Regions from separate parts of the Caballeronia sp. LZ008 genome, predicted to be linked through region 1. Evidence: riboswitches for the same ligand, from Rfam matches in the RefSeq annotation. Region 1 holds a riboswitch; the other holds the start of a gene.
The links. Region 1 has a riboswitch for cobalamin ahead of cobG (precorrin-3B synthase). Riboswitches for the same ligand answer to the same signal wherever they lie in the genome.

Region 2: linked by a shared signal. The riboswitch ahead of QCE49_RS02900 (TonB-dependent receptor domain-containing protein) and the one ahead of cobG (precorrin-3B synthase) in region 1 are both predicted to bind cobalamin.

The regions. Positions count from the first base shown of each region.
Region 1 is NZ_JARUXK010000004.1:1,069,556-1,074,942, reverse strand. Features, by position in the region: gene QCE49_RS29980 (precorrin-2 C(20)-methyltransferase) at 1-624, opposite strand, end outside; gene QCE49_RS29975 (precorrin-8X methylmutase) at 621-1,247, opposite strand; gene cobG (precorrin-3B synthase) at 1,240-2,508, opposite strand; cobalamin riboswitch at 2,572-2,761, opposite strand; gene cbiE (precorrin-6y C5,15-methyltransferase (decarboxylating) subunit CbiE) at 2,838-4,049, shown strand; gene QCE49_RS29960 (cobalt-precorrin-5B (C(1))-methyltransferase) at 4,056-5,153, shown strand; gene QCE49_RS29955 (cobalt-precorrin-6A reductase) at 5,150-5,387, shown strand, end outside.
Region 2 is NZ_JARUXK010000001.1:614,218-619,604, reverse strand. Features, by position in the region: gene cobT (nicotinate-nucleotide--dimethylbenzimidazole phosphoribosyltransferase) at 1-605, opposite strand, end outside; gene QCE49_RS02910 (ABC transporter ATP-binding protein) at 617-1,393, opposite strand; gene QCE49_RS02905 (FecCD family ABC transporter permease) at 1,390-2,418, opposite strand; gene QCE49_RS02900 (TonB-dependent receptor domain-containing protein) at 2,415-4,295, opposite strand; cobalamin riboswitch at 4,376-4,673, opposite strand; gene QCE49_RS02895 (ATPase) at 4,942-5,310, shown strand; gene QCE49_RS02890 (cell division protein ZapA) at 5,307-5,387, shown strand, end outside.

The sequences.
Region 1 (5,387 bases):
GCGCTCGACATACAACGCGCGATCGTCGAGGCCGAGTTCGCCCAGCACGCGCCGCACTTTCTCGAAGTTGCGGCCGAGCTTCATGATGACGGCCGCATCGGCTGCTTCGAGACGGCGCTTCAGATCGTCTTCAGGCAGCACGCCCGACAGCACCGACAGACTCTGATTGCGATACACGAGCGGCACGCCGAGCACGGCCACGCCGCCGAGCATCGAGCACACGCCCGGCACGACCTCTGCATCGAAGCGTGCTGCGAGACGATCGTGCAGATACATGTATGAGCCGTAGAAAAACGGATCGCCCTCGCAGATCACGGCGACATCGCGTCCGGATTCGAGATGACCGGATATCGTGAGCGCGGCTTCGTCGTAGAACGCGCTGATGATCGTCTCGTAGCAGAGCGGCGGTTCGAGCGCTTCGGTCGTCACCGGATAGACGAGCGGCAGGCGCATCTGCGTATCGTCGAGATGCGATTCGATGATGCCGAACGCATTACCCTTCTTGCCCTTTGCGACGAAATACGCGACCACCGGCGCGGCCTTCAAAAGCCGCAGCGCCTTCACGGTGATCAGCTCCGGATCGCCCGGACCGACGCCTAATCCAAAGAGACGTCCACGCATCATTCGGCCTCCGAAGCAAGTGCGTTCACTGCGGCCGCTGCCATCGCGCTGCCTCCGCGCCGGCCGAGCAGCGCGACGAAGGGCACGCCGCGGCTATCGGCGGCGAGCATCGCTTTCGATTCCGCCGCGCCGATGAAACCGACCGGAAAGCCGAGAATGAGCGCGGGCTTCGGCGCGCCGGCATCGATCATGTCGAGCAGATGGAAGAGCGCGGTCGGCGCGTTGCCTATCGCGACGATCGCGCCTTCGAGTTGCGCACGCCATAGTTCGAGCGCGGCGGCCGAGCGCGTGTTGCGCATCGCGCGGGCGCGCTCGGGAATCGAGGGATCGCTCAAGGTGCAGATCACGCGGTTGTCGGCGGGCAAGCGCGCGCGCGTGATGCCCTCGGCGACCATGCGCGCATCGCACAGGATCGGCGCGCCTGCTGCAAGCGCCTTTCTTCCGATGCTGCCCGCGCCGGGCGAGAAGCGCAGATCGCTCACGATATCCACCATGCCGCACGCATGGATCAGCCGCACGGCGAGCTTCTCCAGATCGGCGGGAATGGCGGCGAGGTCGGCTTCGGCGCGGATCGTCGCAAAGGACTGACGATAAATCTCCGCGCCGTCGCGGATGTAGTCAAGCATCGGCATGGCTCCGGGCGAGCCGTTCGGCCGCCTCTTCGATGGTCAGATTGCGCGCGACGGCTCGTGCGTCGCGATGTAAGTCGTATCGTCCGGGCGCGACTGCGTAGAGCGTGACCGGAACCGGATGCGCCGCCGCGCACGAACGCTCGCAGCCGCTCAGATGCACCTGCGTCCCGTCATCCGAAGGCAGGAGCGCGGCGAGCCGGTGAGCATCGGCTTTGGTGTCGGCACGGCTCTTTGCGCAGCCTTCCGAACCCGCGCACGCGATGAGGCGCGCGAGCGGTTCGTGCGCGCCCGTTGCGAGGCCGAGCGCGTGCAGCCCTTGCAGCACATCATGCGCTGAATGCGCCGCGAGGCCGGGAATCAGCACGCTTTGCCACGGCGTCATCGTCAGGCGGCTTGCGCCGTGTGCGTCGGCGAGATTGGCGAGCGCTTCGAGCGTCGTCGCATCGAGACGGCCCAGCGGCGTTTGCGCACCCGCGTACCACGTCGCGCGATGCGGCTCCTCGTGCGCGCCGAGACGCAGCGATGCATCGGCGGGTGCGCGTGTCCATGTCGCGATATCGGCGTCGAAACGCAAGGCGTCGAGAAAGCGCGCAACGCCGATACGCGCAAGCAGATCGCGCATGCGATGTTCTTCAGGCGTCGCCAGCGCGAGAAAGCTGCGCAACACGTTCAGGACGAACATCACGAGATCGTCGCGCGAGATCGCGCCGAGCGCCGGATCGCGCATCGTTCCGGCGAGGCCGAATGCGAAGCGCGCGCCATCGTCGATGGCGGAAAGCCAAAGATCGTGCGGATGATCGAGCATCGCGAGGCGCTCGCCGGCGTCGAGCTGGAGCGCGAATTTCGGCGACAGCGCATGCAACGACGCATCGGCCTGCATCGCATCGACGATCCGCGCGGCGAGCGCGCGCGTGCCGTCGTCCGCGAGCGGGCTCAGCATTACGTTGCGGATGTCGTCTGCGCCCGCCGTCGACGGGCCGAGGCCCGCGTCGAGGGCGATGTCGACGAGCGCGGCGTGGGCATCGTCGCGAATGCCGCGCAGTTGCAGATTCGCGCGATTGGTCACTTCGATCACGCCCGAGCCGCACTCGCGAGCCGCGCGCGCGACGGCCCGCGCCGCCCGCGTGCTCAACACGCCGCCCGCGAGACGCAGACGCGCAAGGCCGCCATCGCGCGCGGGCACGATGCGCATCAGGCCCGGGCATGCGGAAGCACGCGGCGTTGCGTTGAGCGATGAGCGGTCGAAAGAATTCAAAAGCGTGACCCGTTGGGCTTCGCGCGTGATGAGCGAACCGGTACACCCCGCCCGGTCGGCGTCGCGCGAATGCGTTGGGTCGGCAGGTCTCTTGGCTGGCAGGTCGACATTCGCGCCGGCCTTCCCGGTAAAAACCAGTGGCAGTGGAGCGCGGACTCGCTGCGTACAATTGCGGGGGCAGCCACAGTTTCGCTGTGTTCCCTTTTAAGCCCTCGGTCTCACGACCCCGGGCGCCGACGGACCTGTATTATGCCCGCTTTTATCGACCCTCCGAGCGCTTCCGGCATGTATCCGGGAACGCGATCGGAATCGCAGCAAGGAGACCGCGCATGTCGAACTGGCTGACCGTGGTGGGCATCGGCGAAGACGGCTGGCACGGACTTTCCCGCGCCGCGCGTCGCGCGCTTCTCGACGCCCAGTCGATTCACGGCGGCGAACGTCATCTCGCGTTGCTGCCGTATCGCATCGCCGCGCGCCGCATGCCGTGGCCGAAACCCTTTTCGCTCGATGCCGTGCTCGCCGAACGCGGCGACGGCAAAACGCGCATCTGCGTGCTCGCGAGCGGCGATCCGATGTGCTTCGGCGTCGGCGCGACGCTCGCGCGCGAAGTCGCCAACGGCGAAATGCGCGTCATTCCCGCGCCGTCGTCGCTGTCGCTCGCGGCGGCGCGCCTGTGCTGGGCGCTCCAAGACGCCGTCTGCGTATCGCTCGTCGGGCGGCCGGCGGCGTCGCTGCTCGCGAATCTGCATCGCGGCGTGCGCCTCATCGTGCTGAGCGCGGACGGCACGACGCCCGCCGCCGTCGCCACGCTTCTGACCGCGCATGGTTTCGGCGCGAGCCGCATGACCGTCTTCGAGCATCTCGGCGGCAGCGACGAACGCCGCATCGACGAGCGTGCCGACGACTGGCGCGAGCCCGTCGTTGCCGCGCTCAATCTCATCGCGATCGAGTGCCGGACGCACGCCGGCCACGCCGGGCCGCCGCTCACGCCCGGTCTCGCCGACGACGCCTACCGCCACGACGGCCAGTTGACGAAGCGCGACGTGCGCGCCGTGACGCTCGCGCGCCTCGCGCCGCAGCCCGGCGAACTGCTGTGGGACGTCGGCGCGGGCTGCGGCTCGATCGGCATCGAATGGATGCGCGCGCATGGCGCGTGTCGGGCGATCGCGATCGAAGCGAACGAGAGCCGTCAGCGTCTCATCGAATACAACCGCGATGCGCTCGGCGTGCCCGCGCTGCAACTCGTCAGAGGCGAAGCGCCCGCCGCGCTCGACGGCCTTCCCGCGCCGGACGCGGTGTTCATCGGCGGTGGATTGACGGTGCCGGGCCTGCTCGATGCGTGCTGGGCGCGTCTGCGTCAGGGGGGGCGGCTCGTCGCCAATGCGGTGACGCTGCAAAGCGAGGCGGCGCTCGTCGAATGGCGCGCGCGCCACGGCGGCGAGCTGACGCGCATCGGCGTCGCGCAGGCGGAACCGCTCGGCAGCTTCGACACGTGGCGTCAGGCGCTGCCGATCACCGTCCTGCACGCGAGCAAACCGTGATGCGTCATGCGTGAAGAGACGCCGGAGAAAGCCGCGCCGCTGCGCAGCGGCTACACGACAGGAAGCTGCGCGACCGCGACGAGTCTCGCGGCCGCGCGCCTCTTGCTGCTCGGTGAGACGAGCGAGCGCGCGGAGATCGTCCTGCCGAAGGGCCAGCGCGTGACGATGATGCTTTCGTTCTGCCGCCGTTTACCCGATGAAAGCGCCGCCGCCGAAGCCGGCGTCATCAAGGATGCGGGCGACGATCCCGACGTCACGCACGGTGCGCTCGTGTTCGCGCGCGTGCGACTGTCGGAGGAACCGGGCGTGCGTTTTCATGCGGGCGCGGGCGTCGGCACGGTGACGCGCGCGGGCCTCGCGCTCGCCGTCGGCGAACCGGCGATCAATCCGATGCCGCGCAAGATGATGACCGAGCATCTCGACGCGCTCGCAAAAAGCGTCGGCTATCGCGGCGGTTTCGACGTGACCATCGGCGTGGAGAACGGCGAAGCGCTCGCGCAGAAGACGATGAATCCGCGCCTCGGCATCGTCGGCGGATTGTCGATACTCGGCACGACCGGCATCGTCAGACCGTTTTCGTGCTCGGCGTACATCGCGTCGATTCATCAGGGCATCGATGTGGCGCGGGCGAACGGGTATCGGCATATCGCCGCGTGCACCGGCAACCAGAGCGAGGACGCGATGCGCGCGCGCTACGGCCTGCCCGACATCGCATTGATCGAAATGGGCGATTTCGTGGGCGCGGTGCTCAAGCATTTGCGCCGCGCGAGCGTCGACAAGCTGAGCCTGTGCGGCGGCTTCGGCAAGCTGTCCAAGCTCGCGGCGGGGCATATGGATCTGCACAGCCGCAGTTCGAGCATCGACTTGCCGCTGCTCGCCGTCTGGGCCGCCGATGCGGGCGCGAACGCCGAACTGCTGGCGTCGATGCGCGCGGCCAACACGAGTCAGGAAGCGCTCAAGCTCGCACGCGCCGAAGGCATCGCGCTCGGCGATATCGTCTGCCGACGCGCGCGCGATGTCGCGCTCGACGCGCTGCCGCCGGGCATCGAAGTCGAGACCTTCGCGATCGACCGGCAGGGCAATATCGTCGGGAGCGCGGCATGACGCGCGTGCTGCTGCTCGGCGGCACCGGCGATGCGCTCGCGATCGCGCGTGCGCTTCCTGCGACGCACGTCTACAGTCTCGCGGGCCTCGGGCGCGTGCCGGGCGATCTGGCGTGCACGGTGCGCGTCGGCGGTTTCGGCGGCATCGACGGGCTCGTGCGATATCTGCGCGACGAGCACATCACGCTCGTCGTCGATGCGACGCATCCCTATGCCGCGCAGATGAGCCGCCACG
Region 2 (5,387 bases), on a different contig from region 1:
CCGCGCCCGACGCATTCGTCGATCAGCAGATCGCACAGACGGCTCATCAGACATGCCGCCGCCGACGTATTCGCGATGCCCATTTCGCCGAAGCCGATCACGTTCGTGCCGAGCGACGCGTGATGCCGCACGCGCGCCGCGCCGCGCGTGATGCCTTCGAGCGCGGTCTCGCGCGACATCGCGCGTTCGTGCGCGAAGTTGCGCGTGCCGAGCCCGAGCGACAGACGCTCGTATCCATGATCGATGGGAATCGGCGTCGCGACGCCCGCATCGACGACTTCGAGCGTCATGCCGACCGAGCGCGACAGCGCGTTGATCGCAGCGCCGCCCGCCAGAAAATTCGCGACCATCTGCGCGGTCACTTCCTGCGGATACGAGCTCACGCCCTCTTTCGCGATGCCGTGATCGCCCGCGAAGACGATCATCGCGGGACGCTCGATGCGCGGCTTCGCCGTGCGTTGAATCAGGCCCATTTGCAGCGCGATGTCTTCGAGCCGCCCGAGACTGCCGGGCGGCTTCGTCTTCGTGTCGATGATGCGGCGCAGTTCGCCTTCGATGGCGCGGTCGAGCGCGCGGGGCATCGGGATGCCGTTATTCGTGGACATCGGAATTCCTTTCATGAGCGAGGGATGGAAGGCACGAGCGCTTCGTGCTCGCCATCGCGAATCAACGCGAGCGGATAGCCGAATGCGGCGCTCGCGCGTTCGGCCGTGAGCACGTCGGCGACGAGTCCCGCATGAGCGCCGCCGTTGCCGTCGAGCAGAAGCGCGTGCGTCGCGAAACGGCGCGCGAGATTCAGATCGTGGCACGAGAAGATTACGGTGCGCTTGTGCGCGCGCGCCGCGTCGCGCAACGCGTGCAGGCAATCGATCTGATGATGCAGGTCGAGATGCGAAAGCGGTTCGTCGAGCAACAGCAGCGGCGCGTTCTGGCACAGCACGGCGGCGAGCGCGACACGCTGGCGTTCGCCGCCGGAAAGCGTCAGCACGTCGCGCGACGCGAACGATGCGAGACCCAACGTTTCGAGCGCGGCGTGCGCGGCGGCGCGATCCTCGTCGCTCTCCCAGCCCCAGCCGGTGAGATGCGGAAAGCGGTTGAGCAGCACGGTATCGAGCACGCTCGCGCTGAAGGCGTCGTGCGCGGCTTGCGGCATCAAAGCGCGCGCGCGCGCGAGTTCCGTCGCGCGCCATGACGCGAGCGCGCGGCCGTCGAGCGACACGCTGCCCGATGCGGCTTTCGCAATCCCGGCGAGCACGTTGATGAGCGTCGTCTTGCCCGCGCCGTTCGGCCCGGCGATGCACCACATTTCGCCCGCTTCGATCGACTGCGTGAGCCCGTCGATGAGCGTGCGCTTACCCGCGCGAAGCACGATGGCGTCGAGCCGCAAAATCATCGCGGCCTCCGCAGCAGCATCCACAGGAACATCGGGACGCCGATCAATGCCGTGACGACGCCGACCGGCAATTGCGCGGGCGCGATCACCGTGCGCGCGACGAGATCGGCGGCCATCACCGCGAGTCCGCCCGCGAGCGCGGCGGCGGGCACGAGCATGCGCTGATCGTTGCCGAACGCGAGGCGCAGCAGATGCGGCACGACGAGCCCGACGAAGCCGATGGTGCCCGCCGTCGTCACGGCGGCCGCCGCCGCGATCGATGCGACGAGATACACGCGCAGACGCAAGCGCTCGACCGGCACGCCGAGCGCGCGCGCGGTCGTATCGCCGCGCAAGAGCACGTTCAGTTGCGGTGCGACGGGAACGATGACCGCGAGCACGACGGCGAGCGCGATCAGCGCGGGCCATGGCGCCGCCGCGCCGTTGAGATCGCCCGTCAGCCAGAAGATCATGCCGCGCAAACGGTTCTCGGGCGCGACGCTCAGGATCAGCGTGATGAGCGCGCCCCATCCCGATGCGATCACGACACCCGTCAGCAAGAGCCTCGGCGATGCGTCCTGTCCGCTTTGCCACAAGTCCTTGCGCGCGAGTCCGAGGACCAGAACGATCGATGCGAACGCGCCCGCGCAAGCCGCGATATCGACGCCCCACCACGGCAGCGACCCGAGCATCGCGGCAAGCGCGAAGGTCGCCGCGCCGCCGGATACGCCGAGCACGTACGGTTCCGCCAGCGGATTGCGCAACAGCACTTGCAGCAGCGCGCCGGCGAACGCGAGCAATGCGCCCGACGCGAAGCCCGCGAGCGCGCGCGGCAGACGCAAGGTCAGCACGATGTCATCGGCGATATCGGGCGTCGCCGAGTGCGCGTGAAAGAGCGCGCCGATCGCACGCGATACGGGCAACGCGACGCTGCCAATCGCGAGCGACGCGACCAGCACGACGAGCGTCGCTGCGCCGAGCGCGATCCAGATCGCGGTGGCGCGGCTCGCGTTCATCGCGCGCGGACGTTCAGCCACCCGGCTCACGACGGATGCCAGCCCAACGTGATGTACGCGCCGCGTCGTGGCGTGTTGTACGAGTACGCAAGTTCATAGTCCTTGTCGAACAGGTTGTCGATGCGCGCCGTGACGTACCACGACTTCGAGATGTCGTAGCGCGCCGACAGATTCACGATGCCGTAGCCCGCGAGCGTCGAATCGTAATCGCTGCGTTGACCGCTCACGATCCATTCGCCACCGACGCGCCACGGCCCGATCGTGCGATGCGCCGTCAGCGTCGCGAAATGCCGCGCGCGCCGCGTCAAATCCTCGTGATTCGTTTCGTCGACGGGATTCTGGAACGTGACGCCCGCGCGCACATCCGTTGCGCCGACGTGCCCCGCCCACGATCCCTCGATGCCCTGCACCTTCGCGCGCCCGACGTTCTGCGCGACATAGTAGAAGCCGCCGTCGGACACGTAATCGATCAAATTCGAATAGCGCGTCTGAAAAAGCGTCACGCGCACCACGCCGAGCGCATTCGATGCGTACTGCAACGCCGCCTCGACCGAATGACTCCGCTCCGGCTGAATCGACGGATTGCCGCTCAGCGGATAGTAGAGATCGTCGAAGCTCGGCGCGCGAAACGAGGCCGAATAGCTCGCGCTCGCCTTCCAGTGCGCGTCGAAGTCATACGCGTAGCCCAGATAGTAGCTGTTCGCGCCGCCGAAATCGGAATACTGATCGCGGCGCAGATTCGCCTGCAACTCGTTCGCGCCGATGTGCCCCACGTAACCCGCGAACATCGAATTCACATGACGGTCGGGCGCGCTGAACTGATCGGAATCGAGCGTCTGATCGAGATGCTCGTAGCCGAAGAGCAGCTTGTGCGCGTCGCTGATCCGCACGTCGTTCTGCCACGTATATTGCCGGTTCTCCGAATCGAAACGGCTCGTATAGACGCCGTTCTGCTCGATGTTCGCGCGGTCCTGCCCCTGCGCGATCGTGAAGTGCGCCGTCCAGTTATCCGTGACGCGGCCGTTCGCGAACACCGACGCCGAGCGCACGCGATCGTGCGTTTCGTTGATATCGGTCGGCTGGCCATAGGCATCGTCGAAACTGTTGATGCCGTTCGATTGCAGGAAGCGCACGCCCACGTCCCACTTGTCGCTGAACTTGTGACGCAGCGTCGCCGCGACGCTCTCGTTCAGATAGCCGTTCGCGTTCGGATTGGCGCCGGGCGCGATTCCCGGATCGATCGACGAGAAGCCGTCGGTTTTCTCGCGCGAGACGTTCACGCTGAAGGTCGTGCGGCCGTCCTTGTCGAGCGCGCCGCTCACGCCCGCCGATTGCCGCTGCGTGTGATAGCTGCCGTACTCGGCCTCGAAGTCGAAGCGCGGCGGATGCGCCTCGCCTTCCTTCGTGAAGATCTGCACGACGCCGCCAATCGCATTCGATCCATAGAGCGCCGACACGTTGCCGTTCACGACCTCGACGCGCCCGATCTGGTCGAGCATCAATTGCGATAGCTGTGCCGCGCCGAGCGACGCCGATTCGACGCGCACGCCGTCGATCAGCACGAGCGATTGCGACGACGCCGCACCGCGTATGAAAAGCCCCGAGTTCGAGCCCGGTCCGCCGTTGCGCGTGATCTGCACGCCGGGCGCGAGCGCGACGAGTCCGAGCGCGTCGCTTGCGTTTGCATCGGCGATGTCCTGCTCGTCAAAAAGCGATGTCTGCGGAATCGATTCGGCAAGCGGCTGCGGCGCGCGCGTCGATGTGACGACGACGGGCGCAAGCGTTTGCGTGCCGTCTTCCGTCTGGGCCGCCTGTGCAGCGCCGGCGAACGGCAAGGCGCCGATGGCCGCAACGAGCGCGCCATGACGGGAGAGACCGCTTCTGAGCGCGGCCAGTGGCAATACCATGTGTGAAGTGTTCCGTTTCGCGTGAGCGCAACCCCGCTCCCCGCGAGGACGATGCGCGACGAACGCACCGCGCCATGCGCGCCGATGCGTCGGACTCCGGCCGGTATCCGGGCTGGCGATCAATCGTCTCGCCTTCCCGCGCATGGCGCGCAGTGGCATCGACACGTTTCTTGCAGTCGCGCGCGTGCGACGAATTTCGACACGCTCGCGCGGCAAAAACGCGCATGAGACGACTTGCAACTTGCGTTGCGGTCGCTTACCGTTGCGGGGGCAGCACAGGTTGGCTCGTCGTCGATTGCGGCGACTTCGCTCCCTGTTTCCCGTTTGACTGCATCCACGAGATCGGCGGATGCGAGCACCAAAAGTGCGGCAAGTGTAGGAGCGCGGTTCGGGGCCGTCAAGAAAACCGCGCGGGCAGACTGGCGCGGCGCATGACGAATCGAACGAGAAGCGAAAGAGAAGCGGCCGGCCTGTCATCACGAGCGTTGCGGGGCGCTCGCGTTTTCTGCACACGAATGCATCGCGACATGCGCTTGATTCGAAGGATTAAGCGCTAGATCGCGTGTTGTTACGTCTCGAAACGAGACATTTATCGGAAGCTCCGTTGAACCGCGCTAAAATGCGAGGTCTTTAGAGGACGCAGCACATGCTCAACGAACTCGAATCACTGTCAGGAAACATCGGCCGGCTGATCCAGATCAGCGAGCGCCACAAGCAGGCGCATCAAGCGCTGCAGGAACAACTCGAACAGCTGCGCGCCGACTATGCGAACGTGCAGGCCGAGCTCGCGCAAGTGCGCGAAGAGCGCGATACGCTGCAGTCCGAACGCGATTCGCTGTCCGCGAAAATCGACGACGCGCAAATCCGCCTGAACGCGATTCTCGAAAAGCTGCCGCGCGGCAAGTCCGCGCAACATGCCGAGTCCGACAATCAACTCGATCTCCTCGAAGCCGATTCCCGGGAAGCACATGAAACGGAATTGCACGGCGAGCATCATCAGGGAGAGAAGGCATGACGACCACGCAGATCGAAGTATCCATTCTCGGGCAGCCGTATCGTCTCGCGTGCTCGCCGGAAACCGAAGGCGCATTG